DNA from 3 places in the Mesorhizobium sp. B2-5-13 genome. Region 1 is predicted to be linked to each of the others. Evidence: predicted binding sites of a transcription regulator. Region 1 holds the regulator's gene; each other region holds the start of a gene.
The links. Region 1 encodes LexA, which represses DNA repair genes until DNA is damaged. Its sites were predicted from a motif close to TGTTCNNNNTGTGTTCNG; they were not measured.
Positions count from the first base shown of each region.

Region 2: the regulator LexA is predicted to act here: its motif matches at 5,491-5,508, upstream of FJ434_RS10610 (sel1 repeat family protein).
Region 3: the regulator LexA is predicted to act here: its motif matches at 2,008-2,025, upstream of dinB (DNA polymerase IV).

Region 1 covers NZ_VFUI01000001.1:133,646-140,815, reverse strand. The annotation lists gene gltX (glutamate--tRNA ligase) at 69-1,493, opposite strand; gene FJ434_RS00730 (ComEC/Rec2 family competence protein) at 1,597-4,050, shown strand; gene lexA (transcriptional repressor LexA) at 4,044-4,787, opposite strand; gene FJ434_RS00720 (GntR family transcriptional regulator) at 5,195-5,968, opposite strand; gene FJ434_RS00715 (ABC transporter substrate-binding protein) at 6,118-7,104, shown strand; gene FJ434_RS00710 (ABC transporter ATP-binding protein) at 7,163-7,170, shown strand, end outside.
Region 2 covers NZ_VFUI01000005.1:60,632-67,801, reverse strand. The annotation lists gene FJ434_RS10640 (electron transfer flavoprotein-ubiquinone oxidoreductase) at 1-625, shown strand, start outside; gene FJ434_RS10635 (DUF922 domain-containing protein) at 730-1,326, shown strand; gene FJ434_RS10630 (endonuclease/exonuclease/phosphatase family protein) at 1,509-2,519, opposite strand; gene FJ434_RS10625 (AMP nucleosidase) at 2,667-4,127, opposite strand; gene FJ434_RS10620 (hypothetical protein) at 4,246-4,440, opposite strand; gene FJ434_RS29720 (hypothetical protein) at 4,482-4,637, opposite strand; gene FJ434_RS10615 (DUF2147 domain-containing protein) at 4,851-5,192, opposite strand; gene FJ434_RS10610 (sel1 repeat family protein) at 5,631-5,897, shown strand; gene FJ434_RS10605 (branched-chain amino acid ABC transporter substrate-binding protein) at 6,331-7,170, shown strand, end outside.
Region 3 covers NZ_VFUI01000013.1:9,873-17,042, reverse strand. The annotation lists gene FJ434_RS20515 (DNA polymerase Y family protein) at 1-1,302, opposite strand, end outside; gene FJ434_RS20510 (ImuA family protein) at 1,217-1,978, opposite strand; gene dinB (DNA polymerase IV) at 2,142-3,263, shown strand; gene FJ434_RS20500 (DNA-binding protein) at 3,301-3,867, opposite strand; gene FJ434_RS30310 (hypothetical protein) at 3,869-4,231, opposite strand; gene FJ434_RS29885 (hypothetical protein) at 4,434-5,015, shown strand; gene FJ434_RS20490 (phospholipase D-like domain-containing protein) at 4,930-6,186, shown strand; gene ligD (DNA ligase D) at 6,254-7,170, opposite strand, start outside.

The sequences.
Region 1 (7,170 bases):
TGGGCCAAGCCTAATGTTGCACTGCGAAACGCGCCTTTCAATGCCAATCTTCTTAGGCCAGTTTGCTGCTAATCGATTTGATCCGCTATGCGCGCCAGGCTTTCCTCACGCCCCAGCACGGCCAGCACATCGAAAACGCCTGGTGACGTGCTCTTGCCGGTCAAGGCAGCCCGCAGCGGCTGGGCCACGGCGCCGAGCTTATGGCCGCCAGCCAGCGCATAGTCACGGATCGCGGCCTCGGCCGTGGCGGCTGTCCAGTCGCCGGACAGCGCGTTCAAAGCTTCGTGAGCGCCGCGCAGGATCTTGCGGGCATCGTCATTGAGTACGAGTGCCGCCTTGTCGTCGATCGGCAGCGGTCGCGCGGCAAACAGGAAGCCGGCGCCGTCGACGAGCTCGACCAGCGTCTTGGCGCGCTCCTTCAGGCCCGGAAGTGCTGCCAGCAACTGCGCCTTGTTCTTCTCGTCGAGGCGCGCCGCCATCGCCGGGCCACCCTCCAGATAGGGCAAGGTGGCGATGAAAATGTCGAACAATTCGGTGTCGGCCATGCGGCGCATATGGACGCCGTTCAGCGCCTCGAGCTTGGCGAAGTCGAAGCGCGCCGCGCCCTTGTTGACGTCGCCGATATCGAACCAGGAGATCATGTCCTTGATCGACATGATCTCGTCGTCGCCATGGCTCCAGCCCAGGCGCGCCAAGTAGTTCAGCAGCGCCTCGGGCAGATAGCCCATGGCGCGGTAGGCCTCGACGCCCAGCGCGCCATGGCGTTTCGACAGCTTGGCGCCGTCGGCGCCATGGATCAGCGGGATGTGCGACATCGACGGCACGTCCCAGCCCATGGCGTTGTAGATCACGGTCTGGCGTGCGGCATTGGTCAGGTGATCGTCGCCACGGATGATATGGGTGATGCCCATGTCGTGGTCATCGACGACGACGGCATGCATATAGGTCGGGTTGCCGTCCGAACGCAGGATGATGAAATCGTCGAGATCCTTGTTGGGGAAGCGCACCTCGCCCTGGACCCGGTCCTGCACCACCGTCTCGCCCTCGGTCGGTGCCTTGATGCGGATGGCACCCTTGACGCCGGCGGGTGCCTCCGACGGGGCGCGGTCACGCCAGTGGCCGTTGTAGCGTGGTGGCAGGCCCTTGGCGCGTGCTGCCTCGCGCATTGCCTCGAGCTCGGCTGAAGTCTCGTAGCTGTAATAGGCCTTGCCCAGGCGCACCAGCTCCTCGGCCACCTCCCGGTGGCGCGGCACGCGCTCGAATTGGGAGACCGCGTCACCGTCCCATGACAGGCCGAGCCAGGTCAGGCCGTCCAGAATGGCCGATGTGGCTGCATCGGTCGAACGCTCGCGATCGGTGTCCTCGATGCGCAGCAGCATCGTGCCGCCGGTGTGCTTGGCATAGAGCCAGTTGAACAGCGCCGTGCGCGCGCCGCCGATATGCAGATAGCCGGTCGGCGAGGGAGCAAAACGGGTGATGACCTTGTCGGGCATGGAACTCTCGGAAAACGTCTGAAGCTGAGTGCGGAGTGCGCGGACTTTCGCGCGTCGCGCGTTCATGTAGCATAGGGTGTCGAGGGCGCAAGGGGCAGACCCGATGACTGGACGAGGCCGGGGCTCGGATCGGGGCGAGGGCGCCATTGTCGGCGTCAGCGAGCGATCCCTGTTTGCGACGCCTCCTGCGATCCCGCTGCCATCGCCGCTCGTGGCTGCGCCCGCAACCCAGCTGCTGCAGGCGGATAGCCCAGCGCCAACTCCATCTCCTGCCGCACGCAGAATTGTGCGCGTGCGCCGGCAAATCGGCCCGATATCCTTTCCTCGCCTGCGTCACGGCGTGGCCAAGGCGGCGGAGCTGGAACTCGACCGGGGCATCGCCTTCCTGCTGGTGCCGGTCTGCCTGGCCGTTGGGGCGATCTGCTACTTTTCGCTGGCGTCCGAGCCCGATTTTGCAAAGCCTGTCGCGGTCGTGGTTCTGGCGGCGGTATGTGCGTTCGTCTCGCGCTCCTGGCCGAAAACCCATCTGTGTTTCATGGCACTGCTTTTGTGTGTGCTTGGCCTGCTTGCGGCGAAGGTCGAAACATGGCGAGCCGGAACCCGGATGCTGGGCTCGGAAATCTCGACGCAACTGACCGGCCGCGTGATCTCGCTCGAGGAGATGGAGAGCGGCCGCATCCGGCTGACCATGGACGTGATTTCGACCGCCCGGCCGAAACTGCGCTACGCGCCTGAAAGGGTCCGGCTTTCGGCACGCAAGATACCGCCCGAAATGACCGCCGGCTCGCTTGTCACAGGCTATGCCAAACTGCTGCCGCCGACCGGCCCGGTGCGGCCGGACAGCTACGACTTCTCCTTCGACAGCTATTTCGCCGGCATCGGCGGCAGCGGCTTCTTTCTCGGCAATCCAACGGTCATCTCCGCCGAAGCCGGTGAGATGCCGCTGCCGGCACGCGTGTTTTCAGGCATCGAAAATGCCCGCGAAGCCATCGCCGACCACATCAGGGGCAGCATTGGCGGCGCCGAAGGCGAGATCGCGGCGGCGCTGATCGTCGGCGTGCGGGCCGGCATTCCCGATGAAATCAACGAAGCGATGCGGCGCACCGGCATCTATCACATCATCTCGATTTCAGGTCTGCATATGGCGCTGGTGGCCGGCACCATCATGGGTCTGCTGCGCGGCGCCTTCGCACTGTTTCCAGGGTTTTCCGCGCGCCGGCCGGTGAAGAAATACGCCGCCGCCGCCGCACTGTTTTCGATCGCCGCCTATCTCGTCATTTCGGGCGTCGTCGTCGCGGCCGAACGCAGCTTCATCATGCTGGCGGTGATGCTGATCGCCGTCTTGTTCGATCGCGCGGCGCTGACCATGCGCAATCTGGCGATCTCGGCGATCGCCGTTATCCTGGTTTCGCCGCACGAGGTCGTCGGCCCGAGTTTCCAGATGTCGTTCGCGGCAACCGCAGCCTTGGTTGGCGCCTATGCCGGCTGGGCCGACCACCATGCGGGAAAGACGAGGCCTCCGCCGCCAAAGCGATCCCTACCCGGGTTTCTGACGCGAAAATTCCTCTTGGCGACAGGTGGATTGGCCATGACGTCCATCATCGCCGGCAGCGCGACGGCACTGTTTGCCATCTGGCATTTCCAGCGGGTGTCGCCGCTCAGCCTGTTCGCCAATCTGGCCGTCATGCCGATCGTGTCGATCGTGATGTTCCTGGCCGTCGCCAGCGCGTTGCTGATGCCGTTCGGGTTGGATTGGCCGGCTCTCTACCTCATGGGCAAGGGCCTGACAGCGATGATCGCCATATCGGCGTGGATATCGGAGCGCTCTCCGGTCGATGGAGTCGGGCTGATTTCGCAGCAATCCGTGCTGCTGGTCACCGTCGCGTTGGTCATCGCGACGATGGCGACGACGTGGCTCCGGCTCACGGCGGTGCCATTCGCGCTTGCCGGTCTGTTGACTGTGTCGCACACGCGCGCGCCCGATGTGCTGATCTCGGAAGATGCGCGGCTGGTGGCTCTGTCGATCGGCAATGGCGAACTGGCCGTCAACCGGGAACGTCCGAACGAATTCGCAGCCGACAATTGGAAACGCGCTCTGATCTCCGAAACAATCGTCCTACCGGAAATGTTCGAGGAGACGGACGGGCAATTCGATCTTGCCACTCCCACCGACCTGCCGCTGGGATCGCCGTTCTATTGCCGCGAAGGCCTGTGCCTTGCCAGGCACCCTTCCGGCGCGATCATCGCCTATGTCGAGGATCGCAAGAACACCTGGAAGGCCTGCGCCTTCGCCGACCTGATCGTCGTCAATGACGCGACCGCCTATGACGCCTGTCATAATCCGCTGGTTCTCGTCGTCACCAAACGCCAGCTCGCCCGCAAGGGGAGTGCCGCCGTTTTCTTCGATCCCCAATCGGCCACGACGCCGGCTGAGATCGAATTCGCCGTCGTCGGACCATACCGGCCCTGGCACGAGCAGCGAAAATTCTCACGCGAGGCGAGGGGGCTGGCCCCCTATAAAAAGGCCGACAAGCCCGATGGCAAGCCAGTTCAGTAGCGCCTGATCAGCCCGACGAGCTTGCCCTGCACCTTGACCCGATCCGGTCCGAAGATGCGTGTTTCGTAGGCTGGATTGGCGGCTTCGAGCGCGATCGAGGCGCCCTTGCGGCGGAACCGCTTCAGCGTTGCTTCCTCCTCGTCGACCAGCGCCACGATGATTTCGCCCGGACTTGCTGTATCGGCATTGCGGATGATGACCGTGTCGCCGTCGAAGATACCGGCCTCGATCATCGAGTCGCCCTTGACTTCCAGCGCATAGTGCTCGCCGCCCATGATCATGTCCGGCGGCACCGAAATCGAATGCGTCTGATGCTGGATGGCATCGATCGGCACACCGGCGGCGATACGACCCATGACCGGGATGGACACGGCTGAAACTGCATCATCGTCGTTGCCGGCCGCGGCCAGGCGGGAAGGCGCCGTCGCCGGCCTGATCTGGCGGCCGAGACTGCCTTGGCCAAGGCTGCCCTGGATGACGCTTGGCGAGAACTTCTTTGCCGCATTGAGGCCCGGCGCGATCGAGTCCGGCAGCCGCAGCACTTCCAGCGCGCGCGCCCGATTGGGTAGCCGGCGAATAAAGCCGCGTTCCTCCAGCGCCGTGATCAGGCGATGGATGCCCGATTTGGAGGCAAGATCGAGCGCTTCCTTCATTTCGTCGAAGGAGGGCGGTATCCCGCTTTCCTTGAGCCGTTCGTGGATGAACATCAGCAGTTCATGTTGCTTGCGTGTCAGCATGGCGGCCCCCAAGGCATTGAACGAAAGGTCTGACCAGAATCGAAAAAACAAACCCAGAACAAACACTATCCGTTCCAGTTGTGTTCCGCAACCGTTTAAAGTTTAATGAATTTGTTAACGCGTCTGAAGTTTTTTGCCGCGACAGCGGACTGAGGCCGATCCTTTCCACGATCGGCCGGCATTGAAATCGTTTTGGTTAATGGCCTGTGGCCTATCCACTGATGGGCCTTGGCATCAGTCTTTCGGAGGGCTCTTCGCGGGTGGATTGTACAATTTATGGATCCATTATTCGCGGAACGAAACGAAACCAAAACGCCAACGATTGGTAGCTTAGGGGCGGCGATGGACCCAGGCGTTTGGCCCACTCCGGCCAGCGCATGCCAATAGGCGTCGCGCAAGCATTGAAGTCACCCGGAACCCGCTTGCAAGCTGCCGGCGCGGGCGGCGTATTTGGTCGCGCCGCTGTCTTCGCTATGGACATAGACGTGCAGGGTATAGCCGATATGCGCCGTCATCAGCGCCTTGGCCCGCTCGACGTCACGATCGAGTGCAGCTTCCATGATCGCTGTATGGTGTTCGATCGCAATCGCTTCGCACAATGCCTCCATTGCCTCTTCATAACCGTCCTTCAGGCCAGCCGCGGCCCGCAATGTCGGCGCCAGGCCGAGAAAACGATGATGCCGTCGCAGCTGATCGGCGATGGTCGAGCGGAATCGCATGAGCCAATTGGAAGTCGCCGCGCTCAGCAGCGCCGCATGGAAAGCTTCGTGGTTCTCGTCCCATTTATCGACGGCCGCATCCGAAGGATCGTCGACCGCGGTCTTGCAACGGGAGAGCCGGTAGTGGGCGGTGACAACGGCATCCTCCCACTCCTTGCCGCCTTTTTCCATCGATTCGAGGAACAGGGGTATCTCGACCACCATCCTGGCGCGTGCCAGGTCCTCCAGTTCGGCCCGCGATACCGGAGCGACCGTAAAACCACGATTGCTGATGGCGGTGACAAGGCGTTCGGCCTCTAGCCGCGACAAGGCTTCGCGCAACGGCGTCCAGCCGACGCCATAGGTGCCGCGCAGGGCACTCAGTTTGAGCGGGGCGCCCGGCATGAGGCGCGTGGTCAGGATGTCGCGCCGCAACAGCTGATAGGCGGCTTCCGTTTTTGTAGAACTCGTTTCATCGCGCATCGTGATCAATCCGTCGTCTGGCGAAAGTATATATGATATTGGGTCATAGCAACAATTATATATAATGTTTGACACCGACCGGCGGACCGACCATGATCGCCGTGGTAGCCGCGTTTCCAAGCGGCCCTGATCAAATCTGGGAGGAAATGATGTTGAAATCGAAATCCGCTTGGTTGTCGGGCTTGGCCCTGGCAGGCGCATTGATGATTAGCGCCGGCAGTGCCGCGGCCGATCAGATCCGTATCGGCATTGCCAATTTCGGCGAGCATCCGCAATTGAACGCCGCCATAGCCGGCTTCAAGAAGGCGTTGACGGATAATGGCTTCGTCGAGGGCAAGGACGTCGTCTACACGGAGAGCCACACCAATTTCGATGCATCGCTGGTGCCGCAGATGATCGCCAAGCTGCAGGCCGAGCAGCCCAAGCTGATCTACACCATCACCACGCCGGTCTCGCAGATCGCCAAGAAAGCGCTTGCCGGTTCCGGCATTCCGATCGTTTTTGCCGCGGTCACCGATCCGGTGGCGGCCAAGCTGGTGCCGTCATGGGACGCCGGAGACGAAGGCATGACCGGCGCCAGCGATCTGCAGGACGTCGCTGCCGTGATGGCCTTCACCAAGAAGCTGCTGCCGAACGCCAAGCGCTTCGGCGTGCCTTACAATCCCGGTGAGGCCAATGACGTTGCCTTGGTCGAAAAGATCAAGGCGGCGGCACCGGCCGCCGGCTTCGAGGTGGTGGAGGTCGGCATCGACAACGTCAATGACATCCAGCAACGCATCGCTTCGCTCGCCGGCAAGGCCGACGTGATCTACGGCCCGGCGTCGAACCTGATCCAGCCGGCGATCGCCGCGGTCTCCGCGGCCGCCCGCCAGGCCGGTATCCCGGTCGTCAACTCCGATGACAGTGCGGTCCGCAACGGCACCGTGCCTGCAAGCTTCGCGGTCAATTACACGCAGGTCGGCGTCAACGCCGGCAACATCGCCGCCGAGATCCTCAAGGGCAAGGACCCCAAGACGATCGCGCCGTCGCGCCCGGCCTACAAGGACCACATGGCAACGATCTCGCGCAAGGCGATGGCCGCGTTCGGCATCGAGATACCGGCTTCAATGGCCGATTGCGGCTGCATCGTCGACTAACATCGGAACTGCTGGGATGACGGCGTCGGCGCCGTCATCCCGAGGTCAGGGAGGAACGATGCTCGA
Region 2 (7,170 bases), on a different contig from region 1:
CGCCGAGGCGATCGGCGCCGGCCGTGCCAATGACGAGCTTTCCGCCTACGAAGAAGCCTGGCGCGCGACCGACATCGGCAAGGACCTGAAGAAGGTGCGCAACGTCAAGCCGCTATGGTCGCGCTTCGGCACTGTCATAGGCGTCAGCCTCGGCGGCCTCGATATGTGGCTGAACACGCTGTTCGGCGTCTCGCCCTTCGGCACGCTGAAGCATGGCAAGGCCGATTATGCCACGCTCGAGCCTGCCGCCCAGCACAAGAAGATCGCTTATCCGAAGCCGGATGGCGTGCTCACCTTCGACCGTCTCTCCTCGGTGTTCCTGTCCAATACCAATCACGAGGAAAACGAACCGGTGCACCTCATCGTCGGCGATATGGCGCTGCAGCAACGGTCCGAGCACGATGTCTTTGCCGGACCTTCCACGCGCTATTGTCCGGCGGGCGTCTATGAGTGGGTGGACAAGGATGGCAACGCCGCCGCCGATCCGCAAGCCAAGGACGTGCGCTTCGTCATCAATGCGCAGAACTGCGTCCACTGCAAGACCTGCGACATCAAGGACCCGAACCAGAACATCAACTGGGTGCCGCCGCAGGGCGGTGAAGGACCGGTCTACCAGGGTATGTGAGCGGCGGCGGACCTCGTCTGTCGCCGCAGGGGCGGCCGTTTCAACCAAGCCCGTTGAAGCGCCGCTCGGAGTATGGTCTCATGGCTTCCGGAGAGGAGGCGGACATGCGCCCGAGGAATCTGACTATGATCGCCGCAGCCGGCATGCTGGTCTGCGCATCGGCTGCTTCGGCCGACACAAAGCTCACCGTGCATATCCGCAGCTATGACGTTGCCGGCAGGACCGGCGCCGCCCTTGTCGAGGCGATGGACCGATTGGGGCCCAAGCACGGCTATATGGCGCGCGCCATCGCCGAAACCGGCTACACCACGCACTGGGATCTCGATGTCGCCCGTCAGGATGGGACCTGTCGCCTGCGCCAGGCCAACGGGACGCTCGACGTGACCTACACTTTCCCACGGCGGCTCTCGCCAACAGATCCAGGCCTGCGCAAGCGCTGGGACCGGTTCATGGCCGGCGTGCGCAAGCATGAGCATACGCACGGCCGCATTGCGGCGCGGATGATGCGGGCCACCGAAACCGCGCTTGTCGGGCTGAAGCGTCCCGACAACTGGTTCTGTGCGGGCACGCACGTCGAAGCGAGGCGGCGGATCAACGCCATCTATGCCGAATACGAAGCCAGGCAGAATGCGTTCGATGCGCGCGAGCATCGTGATGGCGGCCATGTCGAGCACCTGGTCGACGCGCTGACCAGACCTTGAAGGCGGCGTTGGCGTCTAGAGCAAAGTGCGTGGCGGTTTTCCCGGGCAAAGCGCGCAGCGCTTTCCCTTGGGAAGTGCGTCGAAATGTCGAAATAAAGAGTTAGAGCGGTTCGGTGATTCTAACAGACACTGAACCGCGCTTGCCCATTCGCGATGGTGCCCCGTCTTGGGACGGCGAAGCATCAGCCGCGCGGCTTACCTTGGAGATCGTGTGCCGCGAGCGCGCTCTCGTGCTCGTCATGCGGTTGCTTGTCGCCCGTGCGGACGGAGAACTCGACCAGCACCGGCAGATGGTCGGAGCCGGTATCCTCCAGCCGCGTCGAAGACAGGATGGTCAGCCCGCCCTTGCTGAACACCTGGTCGATCGGCAGGCCTGCATAGCGGCGCAGGAAATCGGGCAGTGTCCGGTGAATCCAGGTCGGGCCGGCTGAAGGCATGAGTGTCAGCCCGCCGAGAGCCGCGACCCGCCGCACCGCGGCACTCCAAGGCACGGCGTTGCAATCCCCGGCCAGGATCGCTGTCTCGCCGAGCGCGGCCAGTGGCTGCGCCAGTTCGCCGATCTGCCAGTATTGCTCCTTCGGCCAGGGCCAGGTCAAATGGATCGCGGCGACATCGACATCGCTCCCGCCAAAGTCGATGGTGGCGGTCGCCATCGCGCCGCGCGGCTCGCAACGCGGCGCGGTGTCGGCGACAAACGGCCGGCGCGACAGCAGCGCCACGCCGAACATGCGGTTCGGGTAAGGGCAGAGGATCCGGTAGGGATAGGCGCTGGCGATGTAGCCAAGCTCGGTCGTCCACATCGCCGACACCTCGTCGAGCGTGATCACGTCCGGATTGGTGCGGCCGATCAGTGAGAGCACTTTCTTCGGCGTTGGATTGTTGAAGCGAAGGTTCATCTGCAGCAGGCTGTAGACGATCTGGTCGGCGGGCTTGGCAACCGCCGGCTGCGGCCACAGCCTTGGCAATGCGCTTGCTGTCGTGACCAGGCAGGCGACCGCGAAGAGCAGTGCCGCGGCCGCCTGCAGCCGGTAGGAACTTGCAAGCAGCGGCAGCGCCAAAAGCGCCATCAGCACGCTGAGGTGAATGCGAAAATGCGAGAAGGAATCGAAAGCGGGGTGCAACGCGCCGAAAAACCCGGCCAACAAAGCGGCCGACAATGCCGTCATCGCCAGGAATGCCAGCCCAGCCATCATGTTCAAGCGCGCGCCTGTTGTCATTGAGGTCTTGTCTGCGAGGTCGTGTCCGCTGAATGCCGCCTGTCGATCAGTTCGATTTGCTTATCGGCCAAATTGCGGCCGAGCAAGACGACGAATTGCCTCGCCGAGCCTTCAAGCGACCGCCTACTGGAATGCTGTCTCTGAAAAGCTCCGGAGCTTGCGCGAATGCAGCCGCTCCATCGGCATCTCGGCCAGCTTTTCCATCGCCCTGATGCCGATGGTCAGGTGTTGCGCCACCTGGCGTTTGTAGAACTCTGTCGCCATGCCAGGCAATTTCAACTCGCCATGCAGCGGCTTGTCGGAAACGCACAGCAGCGTGCCGTAGGGGACGCGGAAGCGGAAGCCATTGGCGGCGATCGTCGCCGATTCCATATCGAGGGCGATAGCGCGCGACTGCGACAGGCGCTGCACCGGTCCGCGCTGGTCGCGCAGTTCCCAGTTTCGGTTGTCGATGGTGGCGACGGTGCCCGTGCGCATGATGCGCTTCAGATCATAGCCCGACAGGCCGGTGACCTCGGCTACTGCTTCCTGTAGCGCAACCTGGATCTCGGCCAACGGCGGGATCGGCACCCACACCGGCAGATCGTCGTCCAGCACGTGGTCTTCGCGCACATAGGCATGCGCGAGCACATAATCGCCCAGCGCCTGGGTGTTGCGCAGCCCGGCGCAGTGACCAAGCATCACCCAGGCATGTGGCCGAAGCACGGCGATATGGTCGGTAATGGTCTTGGCGTTGGAAGGACCCACGCCGATATTGACCATGGTGATGCCACCATGGTTCGGCTTCTTCAGATGGTAGGCCGGCATCTGCGGCAGGCGCTGTGGCGCTACGCCTTCACTGGGAGCGCTCTGCCCGGACCGGGTGATAACGTTGCCAGGTTCGACAAATTCCGTGTAGCCTTCACCACCGTTTTCCATCAGGTCGCGGGCGCGGGCGACGAACTCGTCGATATAGAACTGATAGTTGGTGAACAGCACGAAATTCTGGAAATGCTGCGGGCTGGTTGCAGTGTAGTGCGTCATGCGGTGCAGTGAATAGTCGATGCGCTGCGCCGTGAACGGCGCCAGTGGCCGGGGCTCGCCGAAGGCGACCTCGAACGTACCGTTGGCGATCTGATCGTCGGTGCCGTCGAGATCCGGCACGTCGAACAGGTCGCGGATCGGCCGCTTGATACGTTCGGCATCAGCGCCGTCGACATAGGTGCCTTCCAGGAAAGCGAAATGCAGCGGGATCGGCGTGGTCGATTCCGAGACGGTCACCGACACGCCGTGATTGCGCATGATCAGCCGAAGCTGCTCGATGAGGTAGGTCTCGAACAGGTCCGGCTGGGTAACCGTGGTGGCGAAATGACCGGGCGTCGGCATGTGGCCATAGGCCTGGCGAGAGTCGACCTGGGTGAACGAACTCGTGGTGACGCCAATCTCGGGGTAGAAGGCCCGGTAGCGCTTGCTGCTGTCGCCGCCGGCGGCAAGGGCCGCGAAGGAATCGCGCAGGAACTTGGTGTTGCGGTCGTAGAGCACCTGCAGCGCGGCAACGGCCTTTTCGGCGTTGTCGAAGCTCTGCCGGCCAAAAGGCTCGGGCATGACGACAGATTCGATGGCTTGGGGATAGATTCGCTTTTCCATGGCCCAATATAGAGACTTGGGCGGCCGGTTGGGAGGGGTGTCGCCGCCGAAGGCGCCCAAAGCGCCCCTTTTTTCTTCAACCCCGCTGCAGGCTGACCAGCAGAACGAACCCGACGCCAGACTTTCTGAGCGCCGGCGCCTCGATCGTCGAGCCGGCATCGGCGCGCATCATCGGTACCGCCAGGACCGGGGCGGCCAGAACCATCAGGATAAGCGCCGCCCGCGGCAGGAGCCGGAGTGTCTTGAGAGTGTTGGCGGCGATGCGGTTCATGATGTCTGCGCTTTTCTTTTCGAGGTCCGGGCTATTTGGTTTCAGTGGCGAAGGTTGGTCGGGCAGGCGAGATGGCAGAGCCTGGAGGCTTCGTCCCAGGAGCGGGGGGAACGGCCCGCTTCGGCGACGAGAATGGCGAAGAACATTCCAAACAGGCTCATCAGCAGGCAGACGATGGTGAAGCGGCGAGCAAGCATTGGGTCTGTGTCTCCTTCAACACGCATGAGAATGCCCTGACGCCGCTGAACCGGCTCTGATGCCGGCGTTCATCTGCGGTTCAAATTGATTGACGCGACGTTGGCTGGGTCGCCGCCGGCCCCGGACGGCGATCGGGTGCGACAGTCAGCGCATCAGTAAAACGAAAACGGGGCCCGCCGGGCCCCGTTTTGAGATCACTGGGAAATGGTCGATCAGAGCTTGTGCCAAGTCTGGCTCTTGCAGATCAGTCCGCCGAGCACGCAGCCGCTCATCTTGAGCGAGGCGCCCGATAATGTCGCCTTGCCCGAATAGGTCTTGTCGTTTGCCGGGTCGGTGATGTTGCCGGTATATTTGTTGTCGCCGGCCGCCTTGAGCGAGCCGATGGTCTTGCCGGCATATTTGCCGGACTTGAGCGTGATGGAAAATGAACCGCCGCCTGAAATGGCCGCCGTGTCGCCTGCCTGCGTTTTCCAGTTGCCCTCTATCGGATCGGCCCACGCCGCGCCGCTCAGGATTAAAGTGGCCGCCAGGGCCAGGCTCACTTTTCGAAACATGTCTTCCTCCCTCTGGATAGCCGGCCGGATGCTCCGCCTCGCCGGTCTGCCGCTTACGCAAACGTAAGCTAATCCAGCTTCCGTCAAAACAAAAGCGGTGCCGCTACGGAAGACTTTGGCATTTTGAAAGCGCCTAAATTCGCTCTGTCGGCGCGGAAATGAAAACGATCGGCTCGTCGCGTTTGTTTCCCGTGGTTAGCGGAGTGTTGATTGCGGCCGTGAAAATTTTCGTCAAATTTGGCGAAAACCAGCCGAATTGCTGGCCCCGTATCGTTAACGAATTTCTGTGTTTACCTCTTGTTTTAGCTTTGTTTTCCTCAAATTAAGCACGCCATTTAACGACGGATTCAAGCCTGCGCGGCATTCTCGAAAGCATCGAAAGAGCGGCCCGGACAAGACAAACGGAGGCAGCTCTCGGGAGCCAGACAGGGGACTAAAATGGCACGTTTTGAAATGCTTGAAGCAGGCTTCGGCGCCATGGGGGCAACTGCCCAGGCCGACATTCTTTTCGAACTGGGCATGATGTATGCGACCGGCCGCGATTGCGAGACCGACGTCGTTGCCGCCCACAAATGGTTCAACATCGCCGCCATCAAGGGTTCGGTCCGCGCCGCCGAGCTGCGCTCGGAACTCTCGGCGGCCATGTCGAAGGTCGAGATCGCCAAGGCGCTGCGCGAAGCCCGCGAATGGATGACCATGCACTGAGTTCCGCCAGACGGGAACGCTCCGGCCAAGACCGCTGAAAAGACGGTCGGGCCAACAGGGATAGGCTGCGCAGACAGCCAGGCCACAGGCCAACAACAAAAAGGATGCGGCAGGCCGACAGGTCCAAGCCGCCCGACGAACCATGATCCCGAAAGTGGAATCGGGGCCTCGGCAAGATCATGGCCAACAGGAAGACAGGGTAGGTGGGTTGGGTTCACAGCGCGGGGGCGCCGGGGAAACGGCCTGACAGGCAAAAAAGCCACGACCAGCCGGAACAAGGCTGGCGTGGCTTTTTTGCTTGAATGAGGCCTGGCAGGCCCAATCGAGTGGCGCCAATGCGCCTAGACAGGTCCGATGAAGGATGAAATTGTCCCGCCTCTCTGGAAGAAGCGCGGCCGGAGCGGCCGCGCGTGAGTGGAGGAGTTCTATTGTCATGAAAAAAATGAGTATTTTGAGCGCGGCCATTTTCGGCCTGATGATGAGTGCGCCGGTCGCATTCGCCGACGACATCACCGTCTCGGTGGTCGGCCCGATGACCGGACAACTCGCGACCATCGGCGATCAGTTCAAGCAGGGCGCACAGGCCGCCGCCGATGCCATCAACGCCGCGGGCGGCGTCAACGGCTCGATGATCAAGCTCGACATCGAGGACGACCAGTGCGATCCAAAGCAGGCCGTGTCGGTCGCCAACCGCATCGTTGCCAACGGCGTCAAGTTCATCGACGGTCATGCCTGCTCCGGTTCGAGCATCCCGGCCTCGGCGGTCTACGCAGAAGCCGGTGCGCTGATGATGAGCCCGGCGTCCTCGAACCCGGTGCTGACCGATGCTGCGGCAAAGGCCGGCTGGCCGACGATCATGCGTCTTTATACGCGTGACGACGCGCAGGGGGCCTTCATCGGCCCTTGGATCGCCAAGAAGTATGCCGGAAAGAAAGTCGTCATCCTGCACGACAAGAGCGCCTACGGTCAGGGCGTGGCTGACGCTGTCAGGGCAACCATGAATACTGGTGGCCTCAAGGAAGTCTACTATGACGCCATCAACCCCGGCGAGAAGGACTATTCGGCGCTTGTCACCAAGCTGAAGGATCTCAAGGCCGATGTCGTTTATTTCGGCGGCTACCATCCTGAGGCCGGGCTGATCCTGCGTCAGTCGGCGGAGCAAAACCTAAAGTTCCAGCTGATCATGCCGGATTCGATCGCCTCGCCGGAGTTCTGGCAGGTTGCCGGCCCGGCCGGCGAGGGCACCATGTTCGTGTTCCCGTCGGATCCGCAG
Region 3 (7,170 bases), on a different contig from region 1:
CCAGACCGGGGGGTTGTCGGGCAGCAGCGCCATGGTCTCGATCGGCTCGGGCGGCGAGAGCAGGCGCGACGGCCGCGGCCACTCGCCGGGCCAGTTCGCGCCGTCATCGGGCGCGCTCGGCGCCACGCGCTTGACCGACCGCTCCGGCACATCGCTTTCGACCGGGGCGAAGCGATAGAGCCGGTTCGCCCCGAGGCGATTGGCGATGACGTCGATGAGATCGGAAATGTCCGGCTCCTCCGGCTCGACCAGCGTTGAGATCGTCTGCCGGTCCCGCAATGGCTCGGCCAGTGTTGCGGTCAGCGTCATCAGCTCGATGCCGAAGCCCGGGTCTACGGTCTCGATACGGTCGGTGAGGAGCCGCGTGAGGCGGCCGGTTTCGCGCACCGGCGCCGCTGTGCCGACGCGAATGGCTGCGATCCGGTTGTCGACCCGATGAAACAGCAGGTCGAGCCGGCGCGCCCCGAGCCCCTGCTTTTCGAGAGCGGCGCAGAGCTGGTCGACCAGCTTGGCGGTGTAGCGCGCGATCGTTTCTGCAGCGCCGATCGGCTCGCCGAAGGCGCGACGAACCTCGATCAGTTCGGGCGACCGGACCGGCTCGAAGGGTTCGGGAGCGCGGCCCATGGCCTGGTCGAGGCGGCGCATAAGCTCGGGGCCGAAGCGATGGGTCAGCGGGGCTTTCGGCGTGTCCTCGATGTCGCCGATGCGCTCGAAGCCGAGGACGTGAAGCCCCTCGACGATCGGAATGGGCAGGCGCAGTGCCCGGATCGGCAGATCCCGCATCGCAGCCGCCGCCTGTCCTGCCGGGATGATGGAGATCGGACGCGCCAGGAACCGCGCGGCGGCATGGGCCGTGCCCGAGGCATCGGCAATCGCGGCATGGGCCGCGATGCCAGAGGCCTCCATGCGAGAGACGAGGTTCGCCAGCATTGCCTCTTCGCCACCATGAAGGTGATCGGCGCCGCTGGTGTCGATGATGAGCCCGTCGGGCGGATCGGGCGCGACAATCGGTGCATAGCGCAGCGCCCAGAGCGCGAGGCGGTCGAGCGCAGCCGCGTCCTCGGCCGGATTGAGCTCGAGGTTGACGAGGCCAGGAACGAGGACCTGCGCCTTGCTCGCCGGCATGCCGATGCGCAGGCCCGCATTGCGGGCGGCCGCATCGAGGGCGAGGATTTCGCGGCGGCGGCCCTGCCGGCCGAACAGGACGATCGGCGTATCAGCCGACGGCGCCGAGACGCCCAGCGTGCGCCGCAGGCGATCGGTGGGCCAGGTCGGCAGATAGAGCGAGACGACCCTTGGCATCACAGGCTTCCACTTCAAAGTCGGCGCTCTCCCCTGCCCTGACGCGCAGCAATTCGAGCCGCCAGCGGGGGCGGCCGACGCCGGGAACCGGCAATGGTCGGGAGGAAAGAGCGGAGACGCGCCAGCGGCTCACCGCGGCGGTCGGTTGTCCAAAATCGGTGGCTTCGGTCTGGCGCCGCCACCGGCGAATAGCGATGCCGAGCGTGCCGGAGGCCTCGGCGGCGAGCTGCAGGCGGCGCGAGCTCGTCATCGGCAGGCGCGCGATCTCCGCCACCACGGCGCCAAGGCCGCCATGCCGAAGGCCCTCCTCGAAACAGGCCATGACCGCGGCCTCGTCGCCGGCCTCGACAAAGATCACCCGACCGGGCGGCAGACCGGCCTGGGCGAGCGATGGCGCGAACAGATCCTGCCGCGTGACGCACCACAGGACACGCCCGCGCGTCCGGGCGGCGACTCCGGCGGCCCACAGGGCGGCCGCGGCGCCGTCGACCGCGCCATTGGCGCCGCCCGCCACCTCATGCAGCGCGCCGAGCGCCAGCCCTCCTCCCGGCAGCACCTTGTCGAGTTCGGGGATGCCGAAGGGCAGGACCTCGCGCCGGCGTGCAGACCCGCCCCCGAGCCGCGCGATACGGTCCCGAAGTTCGGACAATGCAAGGCTGCTCGAGGACATGGCCATGCCCGCGCACTCGTCTCCCAGTTTTGATATGTTCTATTTTTGTTCTCAATGGCGTAAGAGTCAATCGGGGAGAATCGTTCCCCGGCTGGCGCATCGTCCAAACCCTGTCGGCGCAAGGCAAAATCTGGGATGCTGCGTGCGGATATCTGTGAGCGGTCGGGTGATGGAAGGCAGCGCGACATGTCGGACAGATGCTGGAGCGGACCCGGCGCAAGCCCGGGTCCGCAAGATCATTCATGTCGACATGGACGCCTTTTATGCCTCGGTGGAGCAGCGCGATAATCCCGAGCTGCGCGGCAAGCCGGTCGCGGTCGGCAGCTCGGCGGCCCGGGGCGTCGTCGCCGCCGCAAGCTACGAGGCCCGCGCCTTCGGCGTACGCTCGGCCCTCCCCTCTGTGACGGCCAAGCGCCGCTGCCCCGAACTGATCTTCGTCACGCCCCGATTCGAGGTCTATCGGGCGGTGTCGGCGCAAATCCGGGAGATCTTCGCCGAGCATACCGATCTCATCGAACCGCTCTCGCTGGACGAGGCCTATCTCGACGTCACCGAGAACAAGCAGAAACTCGGCGTCGCGACCGAGATCGCGACCGTGATCCGGACCCGGATCAAAGAGGTGACGGGGCTCAACGCATCGGCGGGAATTTCCTATTGCAAGTTCCTCGCGAAGATGGCGAGCGACTTGAACAAGCCCAACGGCCAGGCCGTCATCACGCCGGCCATGGGATCCGACTTCGTGGCCAAGCTGCCGGTCAAGAAGTTCCACGGCATCGGTCCGGCGACGGCGGCCAAGATGCAAGGCCTCGGAATCGAGACCGGCGCCGACCTACTCAACAAGACGTTGCCTTTCCTGCAGGAGCATTTCGGCAAGGCGGGCGCCTGGTACTACGCCATCTCGCGGGGGATAGATGATCGCCGGGTCCAGCCGGACCGGCCGCGCAAGTCGATTGGCGCCGAGGATACCTTCGCCACGGACGTGTTCGAGCTGGAACCGGCAAAGGCGAAGTTGGTGACACTGGCCGCCAAGGTCTGGCACTATTGCGAGGAGCGCGGCTTCGCCGGCCGGACTGTGACCTTGAAGGTCAAGTATGCGGACTTCCAGATCATCACGCGCAGTAGAACCGTGCCTGCTCCGATCGGCAGCGAGGAGGAGCTGCGCGAGCTCGCGGACGGACTGCTCGAGGCAACCTTCCCCACCCCGAAAGGCATCCGGCTGCTGGGCGTGACGCTGTCGTCGCTGCTCAGCGGATCGGACGAAGAAAAACCGCAGCTTTCACTATCGCTGTGAGCCTTGGCGCGACCGCTTGATGTGGGGCTCGACGACCTCAGGATCGACGGTAAAAGAGCACGCGGCCGGCGGGGACGAGCTGCAGCAGATAATCGAAATCGGCGATATTGGCCGTGAGTACCGCGAAGCCGAGGTTCTGGGCCTGCAAGAACAGGACGCAATCGTGAAGGGCGCGAAGCCGCGCATCCTTCTGGTAACCCTGCAGCCGGCACAACATGCCCGAAAGCAGCGCGGCCCGCGCCAGCACGTCGGCATCGGGAGTGAAGGTGCGATGTGCCGGCATGGCGTCGAGCAGAACGCCGATCTGCTTGACGACGCCCTTGGTCCGCGGATCGGCGGGATCGAGCACGCCGACCGTGTGCATCAGTTCCTGGATCGCCACCGTCGAATGGTTGGCTGTTCGGACATTCAGGAGCTCGCCAAGGGCGTCGGGAGCCCGGCCCTGCAAGCCATCGATATAGACGCAGGTGTCGAGCAGCAGGCCGTGGCCCGCGCCCGGATGATCTCCGATAAAGGGCAGCTCTGCATCGTCCCGCCGCGACAGGGTGCGGCCGGGATCGAGACGGCCCCATCGAACGGCGGCGTCGAAATCGAAGGCGGCCACCTCAGAAGCCGAGCTTCAGAGACGGATCGACCGTTCCACGCACCTTAGTGAAAGCTTTGCTGAACTCGTCCTCGAGCGCCACATTGGCGAGCGCGAATTCGATGAGATCGGTATCGGTGCTGATCCCTGTCTGCTTCTTCGCCTGTTCCAATAGAGCCGGACTGATGCGCCCGCCGATGCGCGCGCTCTTTTCGCCGAGCAGTCCGGACTTCTCGGCGGCCGACAGCACGGCCTTGCGGCGAGCCGGATCGATCAGCACGAACCTCCCTGTCTTCGCCACGCGGCCGAGCTTTGTCTTGCGACTCTTGATCGGAGAGCCGCTCGTGCCGGCGCGGGCAATCGTGGGCTTGCTGGTCTTTGCCATTTTCGCTGCTCCGATGTTGAACGTTTTTTCTGTTCTGTCCAACATAGCATCTGGGCCGCTGAATTCAAGCCACGTTCGGTACTGCCCGACGCACCGCCACGACGCCCAAGACGGTTCCCTATCAGCCGACATAATCCTCGTGTACCTTTACTTGTCGGCTCCAGATAGGCCGTTCGACTTTTGCAGTTCCGGGGGGAAGAGCATGCGAAAAGAAAAGAACGGCATCAGCGTTCACGCAATAGCGGGCACCCACACTGTTCTGTTCGGAATGGACGCAACCGAAGAGGCGCGACGAGGCCTGCTTGGATTTGCTCTGGGCAAACGCAAGCCTAGCGGCAACATCGCCTGGATGAATGGCTTCAAGGTGTTCGAGGAGACACGTCCGAACCCGGAGCCCGGCACGCTCAAGCCGACCAACGAGCATCCGATCCAGGATTTCCAGTGGTCGGACTACAACGCCGAGCCCGGCGGCGAGGCGGCCGACTATGTCATTCGCCCTCTCTATGGAGCGCCCGCCGAACTGGTGCCGGGCGCTGACATCGAGATGACCGTTGCGACGCTTAACGCGCCGGGGGCGCGCCACCATGTCTATTTCAACCGCGGCACCGTGCCTGGACAGGCCTTCGCCCGGCAGTTCGGCAAACACTTATCCCAGCGACGACGAACAGCGCGACCCGGCCAATGCAAAGGTCAAATGGTTGAGCCGTGGCCTCCTCGAAGCGGCGTTCGATTTTATCGGCCGCGCCAGCGGCCCGGGGTTCGAGCTGAAGGTCGCCGCCTATGAGTTCACCTATTTTCCTTTTCTTGCCGCGCTGGGGGAAGCCGCGTTGCGGGGCGCGAAGGTCAAGATCTGCGTCAACACCGGCGATCGCCGTAGCAATGGCGATATCTACCAAGACGAGACCAGTGTCGGAAACTGGATTGCGATGCTGGATGAAAACCTCAAGAAGCGGCTGGGCAGCACATTGCCCTCGATGGGGAGAAAGGGTTTGACGCTCTATCCTCGGACATGGTGGGCAGGCATCCCGCACAACAAGTTCATGGTGCTCGAGGAAAACGGGCGCCCGGTCGCGGTCTGGACCGGATCGACCAATTTCACGCCTTCAGGGTTTCTCGGGCAATCGAACCTTGCTCACGTGATCGAGGACGAGGGCCTGGCGCGCTCCTACGCCCGCTACTGGGAGACGCTGGCGAGCGACCCGTCGCCGGCGGATCTGAGCGGTTTCAATACGCGCGAGTTTCCCGATCCGAACCCTCTCGCCGCCAGCGAAGCTCGGCCGATCTTCTCCCCTCGCGCGGAGGGAATCCTGGGCTGGTACTCCGGCCAGATGGCGCAGGCCGAAAAGGCTGGGTTCCTGACGGCAGCTTTCGGAATCTCGGAAGAGATCGGTGCGGCCTTCACCGGCGACGGCAACATCCTGCGCTTTGTGGTGGCCGAGAATTCAGGGCGGACCGACAAGGCCAAGGCGATGATGACGGCGATCGAGAAGGACCGCGACAATATCGTCGCGATGGGCGCGCTGCTGGCAGAGAAGAGCATCAAGGCGGGCCTCGAAGGCGAAGCCCTCGACCGTTGGTTCCTGCGCGAAGAACGTCACCGCCGGCAGGGAAATATCTTCTACATCCATACCAAGATGATGATGATCGATCCCTTCGGCCCAAATCCGCGCGTCTTCTCGGGATCGGCCAATTTCTCGTCGGCCTCGGTGACCGACAATGACGAGAACATGCTCCTGCTCTCGGGCGAATGGGCGGCCGAGGTGACGCCGGTGCTGGTCAATGAGTTCATGCGACTGCACCGCCATCTCTATTTCAGGACAACGGCGCTGAAAGTAGCGGGTTCCGGCGGCGGTAGTGCAAGGGAGGCGGCGCTGCTGACGCCGGACGATAGCTGGCAGAAGGATCATTTCCTGCCGGGGCGGCAAAAGCATCGAAAGCGCGAACTCTTCCGATAGGCATCGGAGGTTAATCCCGAACTTCCAGTCCATCCGAAGGATAGCTACGCATACGCCGTGCGTAGCCTCATCGAACGGCGCGACGGACATGTTCGGTCAGCGTCTGCTCGACATCAAAATAGCCGTCCCATGCGTCTGGTCCCTGCGCACGTTTGGCGGCGGCGAAGATGTCGAAGGCGTTTGCGCTATTGAAGCTCGGCAACTCTTCCCAGCTGACCGGAACGGCGCACGCGGCACCGGACCGAGCGCGCGTCGACCACGGACAGATAGCCGTCGCGCCCTGACCGTTGCGAAGATAGTCGAGGAACATGCGCCCCTTGCGCCGCGCCTTGCTCATATTGGCGACGAAGCGCGACGGATCGGTACGGGCGAGTAGCTCGGCAAAATCCTGGCAGAACCCCTTGACCTCTTCCCAGTCCGCCTCGGGGACGAGCGGAACGACGACGTGGATGCCCTTGCCCCCGGACAGGAGGGGCCAGGATTGCAGGCCGAGCGCCTCGAGGACACCTCGGATGTCGAGAGCCGCCTGCTTGACGTCGCCAAATCCGAGCCCTTCGTCGGGATCGATATCAAAGATGATCCGGTGGGGCAGGTCTGGCTGCTGGCGAAGGCTTCCCCAGACGTGGAATTCGAGGACGTTCATCTGGACGCCAGCGATCAACCCGGCCAGGTCTTCCACCCACAGAATACGGCTTTCCTTGCCAGACATCTTCTCAAGATGGCCGTCACGGATGGCTTTGGGCATGCCGGGCAGCTTGTGCTTTTGGAAGAAGGTCTGCTTGAGATCGCCGTCGGTGTCACGCACCAGCGACAGCGGACGGTCCTCGATGTGCGGCAGCATTCTCTCGGCAACCGCGGCGTAGTAGGCTGCAAGGGTCGCCTTGGTGACCTGCGTTCCCGGGTACATGATCTTGTCCGGATGCGTCAGGGTCACCCCAACGCCGCGCGCGATTTCCTTGCCCAAGCCGGAGTCGAGGTTGGCGA